One region of the Halalkalibacter sp. AB-rgal2 genome, then DNA from elsewhere that is predicted to be linked to it. Evidence: riboswitches for the same ligand, from Rfam matches in the RefSeq annotation. Region 1 holds a riboswitch; the other holds the start of a gene.
The links. A riboswitch is a leader RNA that binds a small molecule or an ion and turns the genes downstream of it on or off. The one in region 1 is predicted to bind S-adenosylmethionine.

Region 1 (5,104 bases):
TTAATAACTGCCATTTTTAATAACCTCCTTTAAATTTGCTGCTTTTGCATGAAGCAGCTTCATTTGATATGAAAATAAAAATTCACAAGCCTCTAGATGACGCTTGGCCTCAAACGCATTACGTCCCCACACAGTAATACCATGATTACGAATCAGGACGGCCTTTGTGTCGGGTTCAATCACGTGACTAATAGCCTTACCCAGCGTAGGAAGGTCACTATAATTTTCAACGATAGGGATCGTTAATTGACCATCTTCCGCCCAAATTCCAAATGCTTTAATAAGCTCGACTCCTTTGAATGTAATAAATCCTTGTTCAAAATAGAGCTCAGATATTAAGTTATTATCTAGCGTATGTACGTGCAGGCTGCAACCAGCATCTGTCTTTTTATACACTTCTAAATGTATGACGGTTTCAGCCGATGGCTTACCTTCATCGGTTAAAGGCTCCGCATCTTCATTAACTAGAACAAAATCCTCATTTGTTTCTTTGTACTTATCCTTGCCACTTACCGTTACTAAACATTGAAGTGGCTCATCCTGTACTTTAATTGATAAATTTCCACTCGTTCCTGGAAACCAATCTCTTACTGCTAGTTCTCTTTTAATACTTGCAAGTTCATTCCAATGCAAAATCAAGATTCGAGCCCCCTTTCGTTCAACATTTCTATACAATCATGAAACGTAACAAATGGTGCATGTTTCAGATTCAATTGTTGACATTTTTCTAATAATAAATCTCGTGCTAAAACGAAATCAGCTTGTTTTGCCGCTTGTAAATCGGTTATCGAATCGCCAATGACAATAATATCTCTACCTTTTGCTTCCTTACGAATAATAGAAGGCTTGCAGCAACCGCAATCATTCTCACAAAAAGCGTCACATTCATGAGGCCATTCAATTTTGATTGTCTCCTCATCAAAGCTTGCCGAATTACAATAAACCGGTAATTCATATGCCTTTAATAAAGGATAAACAAAGAAATCAATGCCACCACTTACAATGATCAATTCTATTCCTTGCTCCTTTGTATAAGCGACAAAATCGTCAAAGCCTTCGCGAATCTTTGCATCAGCTAAAATAAAATCGATCAGCTGTTGCTTCGAAGAAGATGGTAGTAAGCGGAAGAGCTGCCCGACACCTTGCTGGATCGAGATTGTCTCTTCTAAAATTTGATCCTTGATTTCATTCCACTCAGGAGGAGCAAATTCCTTCATAATTGCAATAATATTATCGTTCGTTGTAATCGTCCCATCAAAGTCACAAAAAATAACAGGCTTCATTCTTTTTACGCTCCTCCCCAAAGCTCAATTGCTTGACGGAGTTCCGCTGAATGTAAGGCTGCATCCTTTAATGATTGACCTTGCATAACCGCATTAATTGCTTGTCGAAATGCTTTTCCACCAGCAGGTGCCCCTCCAGGGTGACCATGAATTCCTCCGCCAGCATTAATCACACTATCGATCCCAAAGTCTTCGTATAACTTCGGTGTTAGACCAGGATGAATACCAGCAGATGGCACGGGAAAGGCCCGATGAAACAGATCTTTATCGGTCAATTCACGAGCAATTTTAATCGTTTCTTCCTTGGCCATCGCGACAGATCCATAAGGAGATGGGAATAAGACAAGATCCGCACCAGCCATACGCGAAAGTTTTCCAAGAAGAAGAGAAGGTGATAAACCGTAATCCGTTGATGAAATCATCGCACCTGAAAATGCAGGATGTGCCATTATAGGCAGTGGAATGTCCGGGTCCTCTGTTAATTCTTGTAGCACGTCTAACCCATATGAAAAGACGTTGAATAGAAGTAAATCTGCGCCTGCATCTACAGCCCGTTTTGCTTGCTCCTTCAACTGAAACGTACGGCCTGTAATATTTGCTGCATATAGTGTTCTTTTTCCTGTTTCCACTTCACTTTCCGTGAGTGCTTCTTTGCAGACTCTAATTCGCTCAGTTAAAGGTGTCCGTTCATTTTCAAACAGTATTTCATCGTCTTTGACGATATCAACACCACCAAGTGCTTGACCTTTCATCTGTTCCTTCAAAGAAGATAAATCTCGGCCGATTACCCCTTTGAAAATGCTCATCAACAATGGACGATCATAAGCTCCAGAAAGCTTACGAATCCCTTCTAGCCCTACTTTTGGTCCAGGATATTCTTTCTTTAAATTTTCACCAAAGGAAAGATCCACTAATTTCACTTTACCATCCAAAGAGAGCTTTCCAAATACCGTTGTCAAAATAGCCGGAATATCATTCGTGAAATTCAAACTTGGGTACCCAATCGTTATGACTGATTTTTCATCTAAGATTTCTGTTTTAACAACTCGCCCTTTATGCTTTTTTAATTGTTCTTGTTCGACTGAAGGAAGGTTTGTCCATGATCCAACCGTTAATCCAACCGCAATCGAATCGGCTTTTTTTTCAATATTCGTTGTTCCATCTATTAGGTAGGTTGCTAGTACCTCACCCATATTTGCCACCACCTATATATCAACAGATATGTATTCGTTCATTAATTAAAAATTATGACAGTATTCTATTTTTTCGTCAATCTTTTTACTTTTCAAACAATCTGAATTGACAAACTATATTGAAAAAGTGTAACATGACCGTATATTAAATGACTATGAATAACACTCTTATCATGAGAAGGCTGAGGGATTTGGACCGATGACGCCCGGCAACCTGCATTACGCGAAGGTGCTACTTCCAACAGAATGAAATCCATTCTGAAAGATGAGAGGAACGAACAGTTCTGTTTCAATCCTCTTGATAAATCAAGAGGATTTTTCATTTGAATGAGCGAAAGGGAGGAAAGATGATGACTATAGATACTGTTAGATATGAACCTTTTACAATTGAAACGGCAATAGCCTATAGTAAACAAATCGGTCTATTTACACAAAATGATGTTTTAGAAGCTGAGGAAATTGGGGATGGTAATCTCAATCTTGTTTTTCGCATCCAAAATAAAGAAGCGAATAAATCAATTATATTGAAGCAAGCCTTACCATACGCAAAGGTGGTCGGTTCTAGTTGGCCATTAACACTTGATCGTGCGCGTATCGAAAGCGAAGCATTAAAACACGCCTATGAAGTTGTACCAGAGTTTACGCCTCGCGTTTATCATTCTGATCATACATTGGCTGTCACTGTCATGGATGACTTATCTCATCTACAAATAGTACGAAAAGGATTAATTGAAGGAAAAGTTTATCCTCGTCTTGCACGGGATATCGGGACTTTTTTAGCGCATACTTTATTTTATCATTCTGATTTTGGGATGAATCAACAAGAGAAGAAGAAATTAACGTTACATTTCAACAACCCTGAGCTTTGTAAAATTACAGAAGATCTTGTCTTTACAGACCCATTCTTTGACCATGACACAAATAATATTCCGAGCAAATTAAGAGAGTTTGTCGAAACAACGCTTTGGTCAGATAAGACATTAAAAAGAGAAGTTGCTTCTTTGAAACACCTTTTCTTAACAAAAGGAGAAGCGCTCATTCACGGAGACCTTCATACTGGTAGTATATTTGCTTCAACTGAGGAAACAGTTGTCATTGATCCTGAGTTTGCTTACTTCGGCCCAATGGGTTTTGATATCGGCGCCTTTATTGCCAATATTCTACTAAGCTATCTATCTCAAGAAGGTCATATTGAAAATGATCAGACAAGAAATGAGTATCAAGACTATTTACTAAGTGTATTAATAGAAACATGGAACATATTTGATGTAGAATTCGGTGCATTATGGCAGGACAATAGTCAAGATTCATTTATGAAAGTAGATGGTTACTTAGATGATGTACTTAAACAAATTTTTCAAGATACTCTTGGCTTTGCTGGTTGTAAAATGATTCGTCGAATGATTGGATTAGCTGGTGTTGAAGACGTTGAAGCTATTGAAAATGAGGAATTACGCTTGAACGTTAAACGCTCTGCTATTACATTAGGGAAAACACTTATTATGAACCGATCACAAATAACATCCATTAATGAACTAAAGAAGGTTGTGACACAATGACAAAAGCAGTAGAACCGATTCGTTCGGTTGAATGGAATAACAATCATGTTAAACTGCTAGACCAACGACTATTACCACAGCAAACCGTATTTTTAACGTTAACAGCGATACAAGATATTTGGGATGCTATCTTTGAATTAAAAGTAAGAGGTGCTCCAGCCATTGGTATTTCTGCTGCCTATGGGTTATGTTTATGGTCTCAAGCATTTGAAGGAGATGACTTCCAGACCTATTTAGCTTCACTCCAAGAACAGGCCACCTACTTAGAATCAGCAAGACCAACTGCTGTCAATTTATTTTGGGCTATTAGACGGGTTGTTAAGGTAACTAAATCAGCCAGCACTGTATCAGAGGCAAAGCAACTACTATTAAATGAAGCAAAGCTTATACAGGAAGAAGATGAAGCTGTATGTAGAGCGATTGGCGAACATGGCTTAGCTTTATTTGAAGATGGAGATACCCTTCTTACACATTGTAACGCAGGTGGTATTGCAACAGCTCGATATGGTACAGCTCTTGCTCCATTTTACCTTGCAAAGGAGCAAGGAATCACATTAAATGCTTTTGCTTGTGAGACTAGACCTGTCTTACAAGGAGCACGACTAACGGCATGGGAATTACAAAACCTTGGTGTAAACGTCACTCTAATTACAGACAATATGGCAGCACATACAATGAAATCAAAAGGGATTAACGCCGTCATTGTCGGAGCAGATCGAATTGCAGCTAATGGAGATACAGCTAATAAGATTGGAACATTCGGTATTGCTTTAATCGCTAAAGCCTTAAATATTCCATTCTATGTCGCTGCCCCACTTTCAACAATTGATCTCGATACAGCTTCTGGCGATGAAATTGAAATTGAAGAGCGACATGCTGATGAAATTAGAACGATTAATGGTCAGCAAATCTCCCCTACTGATATACAAGTATATAATCCTGCTTTTGATGTAACTCCATCTGAGTATATTACAGGTATCATAACAGAAAAAGGAGTTATTAGTGGTGGAAATTATATCGACGGGTTAGCTAAACTGTTTTAAATAGATAAGAAAAACGCGACAGTGTC
Region 2 (5,104 bases), on a different contig from region 1:
GGCGTTGATGCATGGATCCGGCGTTTTCAAGGGCTTGAATAATGTCTTGGTCTTGACATTGCTGAGCGAAGAAATGAGCCTTTTTCATCGCAATTAAATTCCATGAAAGCATGTCTGTTAAATACAATTGATCCTTTGTTGAAATAATCGCTGGTGGTTGCTGCATAATAGCTTGATTTTGCTGGTTTTGTTGGTTTGAGATTTGTGTTTGCTGCATGTTGATCCTCCTTTGGGAATGCTGCATATCATGAAGCGTATCCAGTGGATACACACTTAGTTTTAAGAAAATGGCAATAGTCTATTCTAGTGAGAAGTTGTTAATAATGAAACATATTGGTTGTGGTTTTACATAAATTAAGCAATACTAAGGATGAATAAATGAGAAAGGAATGTTTGTGATGGCAATAACTTTTTATCATTATCCAAAGTGTGGAACTTGTCGAAAAGCTAAAAAATGGTTAGAGGAAAAAGGGATAGAAGTGAATGATGTACATATTGTCGAAAATCCACCGACTAAAGAAGAACTAAAAATCATGGTGGAAAATAGTGGACTAGAAATAAAGAAATTTTTTAATACAAGTGGAAAGAAATATCGTGAACTAAATGTAAAAGAGAAATTACCAACAATGACAGAAGATGAAGCGTTAGAATTGCTTGCTTCTGATGGAATGTTAATTAAGCGCCCGTTAACGACTGATCAAAAGAAAGTGACGGTTGGTTTTAAGGAAGACTTATTTGAACAAAATTGGAAATAAGTTGTTTTTCTTTTCAACAGCATCACGTTATACTAAAGAGCATAGATGAAAAGTAGGAGGTTAACCATGAGTCAATTACCAAAAGAGCTAACGTATTCGAAAGAGCACGTATGGGTGAAGAAAGAGAATGGTCAAGTTCGAATTGGGGTCACTCATTTTGCGCAGGAAGAGTTAGGGGATATTGTATTTGCTGAATTGCCTGAAGTGGGTGATGAACTGACAGCTAATGAGCCATTTGGGAATGTAGAGTCAGTGAAAACGGTTTCGGAGTTGTATGCTCCAATTAGTGGACAAGTCGTTGAAGTAAATGCAAATTTAGATGATTCACCAGAGCTTGTCAATGAATCTCCATACGAAAAAGCATGGATGCTTATTATCAAGCCAAGTAAAGAAGCGGAGCTAGATGAGCTTATGCAAGCGGAACAATATGAGGAAATGATTAGTCAAGAGTAGAAATGAACAATACAGAGGTTTCAAAGGATCTAGGTTAAATCTTTTGGAACCTCTTTTTTATATGAATTCGGAAGCACAGCCGACGTTTTTTAAATGATTTGCTTTTCGTTATGATAAGTTAGCTTACTCTGGGGAAGCTATACGTAACTTTTGTATATATAAGGAGGTGCTTACGTGGAATTGGAATTTGTGAAGATTGATGTGACCAGTCAAGTGAAAGGTAAGTATGAAGATGGGAAGCTTAGCTTATACATGGGGGAAGCCAAGATTGGTCAAGTAATGGAAACAAACCAAGGCCTGCAGCATGAAATGGCTGAAGGTTTTGAATTTGACGCAGATAAAATATACAGATATGAAAATAAAAAGCCTAACGATGTTCAATCCTATGTAGAAAATTGTGATGAGGGCTGGTGCTAATTGTTCGCTTGATACAAGAAACTCACTTCATATCAGGTTTTTTAAAGGAGACAACGGTTTCTCTCATTGTATTTAATAGGCACTGATAAGGTTAAAAACCTTTATTAGTGCCTTCGTAATCCCTTATGGGTCATTAACATGTAAGGCTATTCACAAAATTGGCAAGAAATACTGATCAGCATTCATTGACAGCTGATTTTTTCCTATGCTATTATTCATAGGAGCTAAAAGATTAGTATTTTCATATAGTAAAACTCTTATTGCGAGAGGCGGAGGGACTGGCCCTACGATGCCCAGCAACCGATAAGGTGATAAATCATCTTATTAGGTGCTAAATCCTGCAAAGTGTTTACCACTTTGAAAGATGAGAGGAAGGACGAATGTATCATCCTTTCTGTCACGCACAGGAAGGATTTTTTTATTTTTAATAAATACGGTCTTTATATAAAGTATTATAAGAGGTTGTTCAAAAAGGGTGGCTATACCTTTTGATTGACCTCGAAGGGAAGTGGTTTTCGATGATTTCATTAAAAGGGATCAAGAAACGTTTTAATACGAAAAATGGACCCGTTCAAGCAGTGGACGGTGTCGATTTAACGATAGAGGAAGGTGAAATATTTGGTGTGATTGGCTATAGTGGAGCAGGTAAGAGCACACTGATCCGCATGCTAAATATGTTGGAAAGACCGACAGAAGGTAATGTCATTGTTGGAGAGCGTGATTTGTCCACTCTATCAGCAAAAGAATTGCGAAAGGCGCGTCAAGAAATTGGCATGATCTTTCAGCACTTTAACCTTCTATGGTCACGTACCGTACGAGGAAATATCGCTTTTCCTCTGGAAATTGCAGGTGTCGATAGAGCGCGAAGGAAAGAGCGAGTCGATAAATTAATCGAGCTTGTTGGACTTGAAGGTCGTGGAGATAGTTATCCTTCCCAATTGAGCGGTGGTCAAAAGCAACGTGTCGGCATCGCACGAGCATTAGCCAACAATCCAAGTGTGCTTTTGTGCGATGAAGCCACATCTGCTCTTGATCCGAAAACGACAGACTCGATTTTAGAGCTATTAGTTGATATTAATCAGAAGCTTGGTTTAACCATTATTTTAATTACTCATGAGATGCATGTGATTCGAAAAATTTGTCATCGGGTTGCCGTCATGGAAGAAGGACAAATTGTTGAAATGGGTCCTGTTCTAGACGTTTTTCGAAGACCACAGCAGAAAATGACAAAAGAATTTGTTAAACAAATTACCGAGCCAGAAGAGACCGTTGAGGCTTTAGCTTCCTTGGCGAGTGAACCAAATAGCCGAATGGTTCAATTAACGTTTGTTGGTGATGAAACAGAAAGCCCGCTTATTACGGAATTAATTCGAGCTTTTGATATTGAAGTAAACATTGTACAAGGTAAGATTACAAAGATTCAAAATGGTTCATATGGGACGTTGTTTGTTTCACTTAAAGGGGAAGAGCACATAATCAATGATGCGATTGCCTTCATCAAAGAGAAGAAGGTTGATGTGGAGGTGATCAAGAATGATGAATGATCTTCTTGAGGAAATTAAAGTCGATCAATTATGGGAAGCAACTGTTGAAACAATTTACATGACAACGATCTCCGTTGCCGTTACATTTGTATTGGGAATCATACTTGGTCTTATATTATATGTGACGAGTAAGGGTGGCTTATGGGAGAATGCCATTATCCATTTTGTTTTTAGTACGATTGTCAATGTATTTCGATCAATTCCATTCATAATTTTACTTGTGCTTCTCATTCCATTTACAAGGGCAATGGTTGGGACGATGTTAGGTGCAAATGCAGCTTTGCCTGCGTTAATTATTGGTGCTGCACCTTTTTACGCTCGAATGGTAGAAATTGCTCTTAGGGAAATTGATAAAGGGGTTATTGAGGCTTCACAAGCAATGGGCGCGTCCTCTTTCACGATCGTTCGCAAAGTATTAATTCCAGAGGCGATGCCAGCTTTGATCTCAGGCATAACGGTTACAGCGATTGCTCTCGTTAGTTATACGGCAATGGCAGGTGTTATTGCTGCTGGAGGACTTGGTCACTTGGCTTATTTAGAAGGGTTTCAACGTAATAATAGTATGATTACATTGGTGGCAACAGTAGCCATCCTGATTATTGTCTTTATCATTCAATGGATCGGGGACTACTTTACACATAAAACAGACAAAAGATAAGAGTGGGGGAAAGAAAGATGAAAAAAGTAGCGGGTTTAATTGCAGCATTAGGATTATCAGTTACATTAGCAGCATGTGGAAATGGAGCAGATGAGGATTCGTTAGAAACGTTACGTGTCGGTGCGTCAGCTGTGCCACATACGGAAATATTAGAGGCTGCGGCTCCTATATTGGAGGAGAAAGGGATTGAGCTAGATATTACAACCTTTTCTGATTATATTCTGCCTAATGAAGCGTTACTGGAAAATGAAATTGATGTAAATTATTTTCAAACACCTGGGTATTTAGCTTCGCAAATGGATGAAAATGAGGCATATGATTTTGTTAGTATTGGTGAAATACATTATGAGCCAATTGGTGTGTATTCAAAAGAATATAGTAGTTTAGATGAACTTCCAGATGGTGCAACGATTATTATAAGTGATTCGATTAGTGACCATGGACGTATTTTACCGATTTTTGAGCGCGCTGGTTTAATTGAGCTTAATATTGAAGATGGCGAGCTTGCACGTGTGGAAAACATCGTATCGAATCCGAAAGACTTAAAATTTGATGAATATCAAGTCGAAGCAAGAATGTTAGCACCTTCATTTGAAAATGACGAAGGTGATGCGGTCGTTATCAATACGAACTATGCCCTTGAAGGTGGAGTTGATATTGATGCTTATGGAATTGCTTTCGAGGGTGAGGATGTTCTCCAGCCAAACCTATTAGTTGTTCGTGAAGGTAATGAAGAGGGTGAATTAGTTCAAGCCTTGTATGAAGTGTTAACTTCAGAGGAAATTCGCGAATTTATTTATGAACAATACGATGGAGCGGTTATTCCTGTTCAAAACTAAATCAATAGACACTAGAAATGAAGCCACTGAAAAAGCTAATTTGTACTTTTTCAGTGGCTTTGTAATTCCCACATTTTTTTGAGAAGATCGGACTTTTTCAATGGCCTAGCGGTAGCGGTCTTTTCTTCATTAAGTTGTGCTGCGACTTGATGGAACGTCATTCCGTTATTTCCTTTATACTGACTTTATTCCGGTTATTACGGATCCTCGTTCCGCTATTTGGCCATTTACGCTTCGTTTTGCTCTTCTTTTGGCATATTAGCGGAATGACGTTCCGTTTCTAATGCAAAAGTAGAATATTTGTCTATTTAACGGAATGAGGTTCCGCATGGCACAAGGAAAAGATCGTTTTCTTTTCGAGGGTCCTTTTTCAGAGGCCTTCCACATTCATTTTCTGGTACTTCTTTCGTATATCATACAACCTCCCTGTAAATAATA

Region 2: another riboswitch for S-adenosylmethionine. It lies ahead of ACERJO_RS07750 (methionine ABC transporter ATP-binding protein); the one in region 1 lies ahead of mtnK (S-methyl-5-thioribose kinase).

Annotation. Positions count from the first base shown of each region.
Region 1 is NZ_JBGUAV010000009.1:33,730-38,833, reverse strand. Features, by position in the region: gene ACERJO_RS09350 (methylthioribulose 1-phosphate dehydratase) at 1-642, opposite strand; gene ACERJO_RS09355 (1,2-dihydroxy-3-keto-5-methylthiopentene dioxygenase) at 1-14, opposite strand, end outside; gene ACERJO_RS09345 (2-hydroxy-3-keto-5-methylthiopentenyl-1-phosphate phosphatase) at 636-1,283, opposite strand; gene ACERJO_RS09340 (2,3-diketo-5-methylthiopentyl-1-phosphate enolase) at 1,289-2,476, opposite strand; SAM riboswitch class I at 2,642-2,748, shown strand; gene mtnK (S-methyl-5-thioribose kinase) at 2,824-4,035, shown strand; gene mtnA (S-methyl-5-thioribose-1-phosphate isomerase) at 4,032-5,078, shown strand.
Region 2 is NZ_JBGUAV010000007.1:57,050-62,153, forward strand. Features, by position in the region: gene ACERJO_RS07730 (hypothetical protein) at 1-217, opposite strand, end outside; gene ACERJO_RS07735 (arsenate reductase family protein) at 399-755, shown strand; gene gcvH (glycine cleavage system protein GcvH) at 822-1,208, shown strand; gene ACERJO_RS07745 (YusG family protein) at 1,383-1,625, shown strand; SAM riboswitch class I at 1,880-1,996, shown strand; gene ACERJO_RS07750 (methionine ABC transporter ATP-binding protein) at 2,144-3,169, shown strand; gene ACERJO_RS07755 (methionine ABC transporter permease) at 3,162-3,827, shown strand; gene ACERJO_RS07760 (MetQ/NlpA family ABC transporter substrate-binding protein) at 3,845-4,666, shown strand.